2 regions of the Agarivorans sp. 1_MG-2023 genome follow, and region 2 is predicted to be linked to the other one. Evidence: predicted binding sites of a transcription regulator. Region 2 holds the regulator's gene; the other holds the start of a gene.

Region 1 (3,425 bases), on a different contig from region 2:
TAGCAGCGCCTCCGTAGAAGGGTCTCCATATATGGGCTCTCGCTTTTCTACTTTGATCGAAGGTGCATAGCGCCCTACTTGATTGAGCAGAACTTCAGGAGAAAATGGTTTAGACAGATAATCAATTGCACCATCTCGCATCGCAGACACTGCATCGTCTATTTTTGCGTAGGCAGTCATTAACAATACGGGGGTTTGGGGCCATTTTTGCTTAATATTTTTAAGCAAACTTAAGCCATCCATTCCGCTCATTTGCACATCGCTAACCACTAAATCTACTTGCAGATCATTAAGGCTTAATAACGCTGCTTCAGCACTATCAGCTTGTTCGCATAAGTAACCAGCTAAAGACAAGGTGTCGACTAAAGCCTCTCTCAATCCTGCATCGTCTTCTACAATTAAAATCGTTGATTGGCTCATCTTAATGCCCTCCTACAGCAAGGTCTTGGTGCTGCACTTCCGGCAACGGTAATGTCACGACAAAGCGGCTACCAATTTCAGTGCCAGTGAGTTCGATGGAACCTTGGTGAGCACTCACCACTGATTTGACCACCGCTAGCCCTAAACCTGTTCCATTCTGCTTAGTGGTATAAAAAGGTTCGAATACTTTATGTTGTTGCGCTTTGTCTATTCCGCCAGCTTGATCTTCAACCTCAATAACAACTTCGCTCTCAGAGCTAGTGACTGAAACGGATATAAGTTGATCACTACCACTTAGTTGAGCAGCATTTTCAACTAAGTTCGACAGCGCTGATACTAAAGCGTTAGCATTTACCAACAGCTCGGTATTTGGATTTACAACCGACAAACGCAGCTCTACATTATGTTGACGAACACAAGCATCTGTTGCGGCTTTAAGTTGCTCAATCAGTTGACCAACCGGCACATAGTTAACCACCATTTGTTCGCCACTTTTGGCGAACAACAACATATCGTTTACTTGAGTTTCTAAATCTTCAAGCCTTGCCATCATCTTGGTTTGAAAACTGTCTCGAGCATTCTCTGACAAAGTTTTATTCGACAGGTTAGAGCCGTACAACATCGCTGCAGACAAAGGGGTTCTAATTTGATGCGCCAACGACGCCACCATGTTTCCTAGCGCAGACATACGCTGTAGTTTGGCAACATTTGCTTGCAGTTGACGAGTATGCGTCATGTCGGTAAGAACAATCAGCTGGCCTTGGGTATCTTGTAAAGGCGACAAACTTAATTTTACTCGTCTACCATCAACTAACGAAAGTTCATGGCCATCATCAGCTTTAGGGGAGAATAAACGAGGCACTGCGTCTAACCAACGTTGCTGCTCAATATCCTTACCCAGTAAGTTTTTAGCAATAGGGTTGGCGCGCGCGACATAACCTTTATTGTCGAGTAGTACTAAACCTGAAGGCATAACATCAAATATCTGAGCAAGATTATGCTCCGATAAGCTGGTAGGCTGTTGTTGTAAAAGCACTGAAGGCATGAATAAAGCTCCGCGTCATAAAACCGTTAACAGTGCTTACTCAATCAATTTTCATGCCATAAAAAAGGCCATGTATTTCATGGCCTTAAACAAACTAAGTTCGAGATTCTAGATTCAGCTCTCTTTGTTCAACCCATACTTGCGCATTTTTTCTACTAGCGTCGTTCTGCGCATACCCAGTTGCTCAGCAGCTCTAGCTACAACACCATCTTGTTGTTCAAGTGCTTGACGAATCAAATCAACTTCTAGCTCGGCCAGTAGCTCTTTTAAGTTAACCCCTTCGTCGGGAAGTTGCTGAGCACCAGCCCAACCATCATCAAGTGATTCTTCTGGTTCACCCTCTGGGAATAGGGCTTCTGGGCTTGGATCTGAAAATACTGACGCATCTTCATCATTAAAAATCGCCAGTAAAGCATCACGTTCCGCTAATTCTGGACTGTAGTTCGGTTCAAATGCTTCTGCATCTATGTGCCTATATTTAGGCGGTAAATCATGTACATCAACAATTTGGTCGGGATGCAAGATAAGTAAGCGTTCTACTAGGTTAGATAGCTCGCGAACATTGCCCGGCCATTGGTGCTGCATTAGTGATTCAACAGCGCGCTGGGTAAAGCGAACCACGGCCGAATGCTCTTCCTCATGGCGATTAACTAACTCTTGCAGCAATAAAGGAATGTCATCTTGGCGCTCTCGCAACGATGGCATTTCAATAGGGAATACATTTAGTCGATAGTATAAATCTTCACGAAACTTCTCCTGCTCTATCATTCTCTCTAGCTGTCGGTGAGTAGCTGCCACAACACGCACATTGGCGTTAATTGCTTTGCTCCCCCCTACACGCTCAAATTGGCGCTCTTGCAATACTCGAAGCAACTTAACTTGCATCGGCATTGGCATATCGCCAATTTCATCTAAGAACAACGTGCCGCCTTCAGCTAACTCAAAACGCCCTTTACGCATAGCAAACGCGCCGGTAAAAGCGCCCTTTTCATGGCCAAACAATTCGCTTTCAAGTAAGTCAGGAGGAATAGCGCCACAGTTAATCGGAACAAAAGGCCCGCCGTTTCTTGTGGAGTGGTCATGAATAGCTTTAGCAACAACCTCTTTACCTGTGCCTGACTCCCCCAAAATGAGTACATTGGCTTCTTTAACAGCTACTTGCTCAATTAAATGACGAACCTCTTGAATAGCAATGCCCTTGCCTATCAAGTTTTGTCTTAAACGTTCACTCTTTGCTGGAGCAATCTTGCCAGGAAGATGAGTAAGGTAGGCATCGCAGTGGTGTAATAACTGAGTTAGCTGCTCATAACTAAACGGTAAATCTAAGTGGCCAATAAGATTAGGTAAAGGCTCCACGGTATGCCCTTCTCCTACACTTAAAAAAGGACAAAGCGGATACTTAGCAATCAAACTACCAACATCGGCAATTTGCTTACTAATGAGTACTACGCGGCTAGTATTTGATACTTCAGTAGCAAAATTTTCGTTATCACAAACGCTGAACTGTTGGCCAATAAACCCCAGTACCGTTTCAAGTTGCTTAGCTCTCTCTGCGTCGTTCTCAAAAACTAAAACACTTTTGGATGCTTGCATCCCTATCCCCTGCAAAAATAAGCTACCTTGCGACATACTTATAGTTAGTTACCCTATAAAATTGATTGTAAACGGGCGTCAAAAAATCGCAAGGTATTCACTTTAAAACCGACAAAAATATGACGCGCAATGCAGTTTTAAAGTGGTCGATAGGAGCAGCAGAACCGCAAACGATTAGCCACAACAATAAGTTGCTGGTGATTTATACAATTAGTAAGCTTCGAGCAGGCAAGTTTCAATCAGTAAAACTTGACAATTCAAAGCGTAACTTTAATGGTAATACTACTGTTCTCCCTTCTCACACACTAAAAATATACTTGAACATAAATCAGGATATATCTGACCGAGCTGGTAACAGCCATCGAGG
Region 2 (3,425 bases):
AAGCAAGAAGAGAGCTTAGTAAAAGGCCAAATGATTAAATACAGCATTAATAAACAAGAGATGGTTGCTCAAGGCGATGAAAATAATCGCGTAACCACTATCTTCCTGCCTCAGCAATTAGAAGAACTCTCCCCCGAGGACAATGAGTAATCATGAGTACCTTAATCGCTGAGAACCTTGCCAAAAGCTACAAAGGTCGCAAGGTAGTAAAGAACGTCAGTTTAAATGTAGAAACCGGGAAAATTGTTGGTTTACTAGGGCCAAACGGCGCCGGTAAAACCACTACCTTCTACATGGTGGTTGGTCTAGTGCCGCGAGACCAAGGCCGAATACTTATCGATGACGATGATCTGTCTAGCACCGCTATGCATACTCGTGCACGAAAAGGCATTGGTTATCTCCCGCAAGAGGCCTCTATCTTTCGCCGTTTATCGGTAGAAAAAAATATTCTGGCGGTATTAGAAACCCGTAAGGATTTGGACAAAGAGCAGCAGATTGGCGCATTGGACGATTTGCTAGAAGAGTTTCACATTGGCCATATTCGCAAAAATCTTGGTATGAGCCTGTCAGGCGGAGAGCGTCGCCGGGTAGAAATTGCCCGCGCCTTAGCCGCAGCCCCTAAGTTTATTTTGCTTGACGAACCCTTCGCTGGGGTAGATCCTATTTCCGTTATTGATATTAAAAAAATCATTGAACACCTGCGTGATCGCGGTCTAGGTGTATTAATTACCGACCACAATGTAAGGGAAACTCTCGATGTTTGTGAGCATGCCTATATCGTTAGTCAGGGTGAATTGATAGCCTCAGGTAAGCCACAAGAAATACTTGAAAACGAGCACGTGAAACGAGTTTATCTCGGTGAACAATTCAAGCTATAGTTAAAGTGCAGCTTAGAAAATAATATAAAAAGAAGGGATAGCGGTAGTTAATGAAAGCATCTTTGCAGTTGCGTCTTGGTCAGCAGTTAACCATGACCCCCCAGTTACAACAGGCCATACGCTTACTCCAGCTTTCAACCCTGGATTTACAGCAAGAAATTCAAGAGGCTCTGGAAAGTAACCCTCTGCTTGAGGCGGATGAGTCACATTCGAATGATAGTGACGCAACAGACGCTAAGTCAGCCAATGAAAAATCTACAGAAGCCGAATCTAGCGCCGACGTAGACAGCAGCCAAATGGAAGCTGGCGATGCCATTAACCAAGAAACTGTTTCTGATGACCTGCCCGTAGACTCCACTTGGGACGATATTTATAGCGCCAGTTCCGCGCCAGCTAGCTCATCGAGCGGCAGTAGCGGTGGTGACGACAATGATATGTTATTCCAAGGCGAAACCGTTGATTCCTTACAAGATCACATGCTGTGGCAAATGCGCCTTACTCCTTTCAGCGAAGTAGACCAAGCCATTGCTTTAGCCATTATTGATGCAGTAGATGAATCAGGTTACCTCACACAAGATTGTGAACAGTTATTAGATGGCCTCAATTCTAGTGACAATAACGACTTAGATGTAGAGCTTGACGAAATTGAAGCAGTACTAAAACGGATTCAGCATTTCGACCCCGTAGGCATTGCCGCGCGCTCGCTACAAGAATGCTTGTTAATTCAATTAAGTCGTTTTTCCCCAGAAACACCATGGCTAAATGAAGCCAAAGATGTGGTGTCTAACCATATCGATGTATTAGCCAATCGAGATTTTCGCTTATTGGCTCGAAAGACCAAATTAAAAGAAGACCAGCTGCGCGAAGTGATGCGTTTGATTCACACCTTAGAGCCACGCCCGGGTAACGCTGTTGAGCCAAACCAAGCCCAATACGTTATTCCCGATGTTTCCGTAGTGAAGCGTCAAGGTCGCTGGGTGGTAGAGCTAAACCCCGATGCGATGCCGAAGCTAAGAGTAAACTCTCACTATGCATCCTTAAGTAAAACGTCTAATGCCACCGATACTCAGTTTATCCGTAGCCACTTACAAGAAGCCAAGTGGTTTATTAAGAGTATTGAAAGCCGCAACGAAACCTTACTCAAAGTCTCTAACTGTATCGTTCACCACCAACAAGCCTTCTTCGAATACGGTGAAGAAGCAATGAAGCCAATGGTGCTGAACGATGTAGCCGAAGCAGTAGAAATGCACGAATCAACAATTTCGCGAGTGACAACTCAAAAATTCATGCATACACCTCGCGGCATTTTCGAACTTAAATATTTCTTCTCTAGCCATGTGGCTACCGATGGCGGCGGTGAATGTTCATCTACCGCTATTCGTGCATTAATTAAGAAACTGGTTGCTGCCGAAAATACCAGTAAACCTCTCAGCGATAGTAAGATTGCTGATATTTTGGCAGATCAGGGGATCAAGGTGGCAAGGCGTACGATTGCAAAATATCGTGAGTCTTTAGCGATACCACCTTCTAACCAACGTAAGAGCCTACTTTAAGGCCAATCAAGGGGACTATATTTATGCAAATTAATCTTACCGGACACCACGTTGATATTACTGAGTCTTTAAAAGAATATGTCCATAACAAGTTTGCCAAGCTCACTCGACGATTTGACCAGATAAACAATGTTCATGTCATCCTCAACGTCGAGAAGCTCAATCAAATCGCAGAAGCCACCTTACATTTAAATGGCGGTGAATTATTCGCTACCGCTGAACATTCAGATATGTATGCCGCCATTGATGGCCTCATCGACAAACTTGACCGCCAAGTTATCAAACATAAAGAAAAACTTAACAAACATTAGTCACCTCCATGCAAATAGATAAAGTACTAAGCTTGGATTGCACTCAAAGTGCAGTCCAATGCTCTTCAAAAAAACGCGCCTTAGAAATCATTAGTGAACTAGCCGCTGGTCAACTGGATACGACAGCTCAATGTATATTTGAGAGTTTGTTGAATAGAGAAAAAATGGGCAGCACCGGTATCGGGCAAGGCGTGGCAATACCTCATGGCCGCATTGATAAACAGCATCAAACAACCGCTGTTTTTTTACGTTGTGATCCTCCAATTGCTTTTGACGCCATTGACAATAAACCTGTTGATTTGGTTTTTGCCTTACTGGTACCAGAAGATCAGTGTAAACAACACCTCAACACCTTATCTCAAGTAGCTGAAAAACTTAACGATAAGCAAGTATGCAAACAACTTCGTTGTGCACAAAGTGATGACGAATTATACGACATCATGGTAGCCTAATACTCTAATCACCGTTAGGGATAGTCATGGAACTCATTATCGTGAGTGGGCGTTCTGGTTCAGGAAAAACCGTCGCCTTGAGAGTACTAGAAGATCTGGGCTACTATTGTGTAGACAACCTCCCGGTTGTGTTATGGCAATCTCTTATCGATAACTTAAAAAATACTTACTCTAAAGTAGCAATAAGTATCGATATTCGAAACCTTCCAGACGAACCTTCGCCGATAGGCC

Evidence for each region. The regulator sigma-54, encoded in region 2, starts transcription at its own class of promoters, with help from an activator protein. The targets are predictions, from matches to a motif close to GTTGGCACGNNNNTNGNNT.
Region 1: the regulator sigma-54 is predicted to act here: its motif matches at 1,508-1,526, upstream of Q4592_RS10405 (PAS domain-containing sensor histidine kinase).

Annotation. Positions count from the first base shown of each region.
Region 1 covers NZ_JAUOSJ010000006.1:48,469-51,893, reverse strand. The annotation lists gene Q4592_RS10410 (sigma-54 dependent transcriptional regulator) at 1-420, opposite strand, end outside; gene Q4592_RS10405 (PAS domain-containing sensor histidine kinase) at 422-1,465, opposite strand; gene Q4592_RS10400 (sigma-54 dependent transcriptional regulator) at 1,580-3,058, opposite strand; gene Q4592_RS10395 (class I SAM-dependent methyltransferase) at 3,341-3,425, opposite strand, start outside.
Region 2 covers NZ_JAUOSJ010000008.1:174,378-177,802, forward strand. The annotation lists gene lptA (lipopolysaccharide transport periplasmic protein LptA) at 1-150, shown strand, start outside; gene lptB (LPS export ABC transporter ATP-binding protein) at 153-878, shown strand; gene Q4592_RS13585 (RNA polymerase factor sigma-54) at 929-2,431, shown strand; gene hpf (ribosome hibernation promoting factor) at 2,455-2,742, shown strand; gene ptsN (PTS IIA-like nitrogen regulatory protein PtsN) at 2,751-3,194, shown strand; gene rapZ (RNase adapter RapZ) at 3,221-3,425, shown strand, end outside.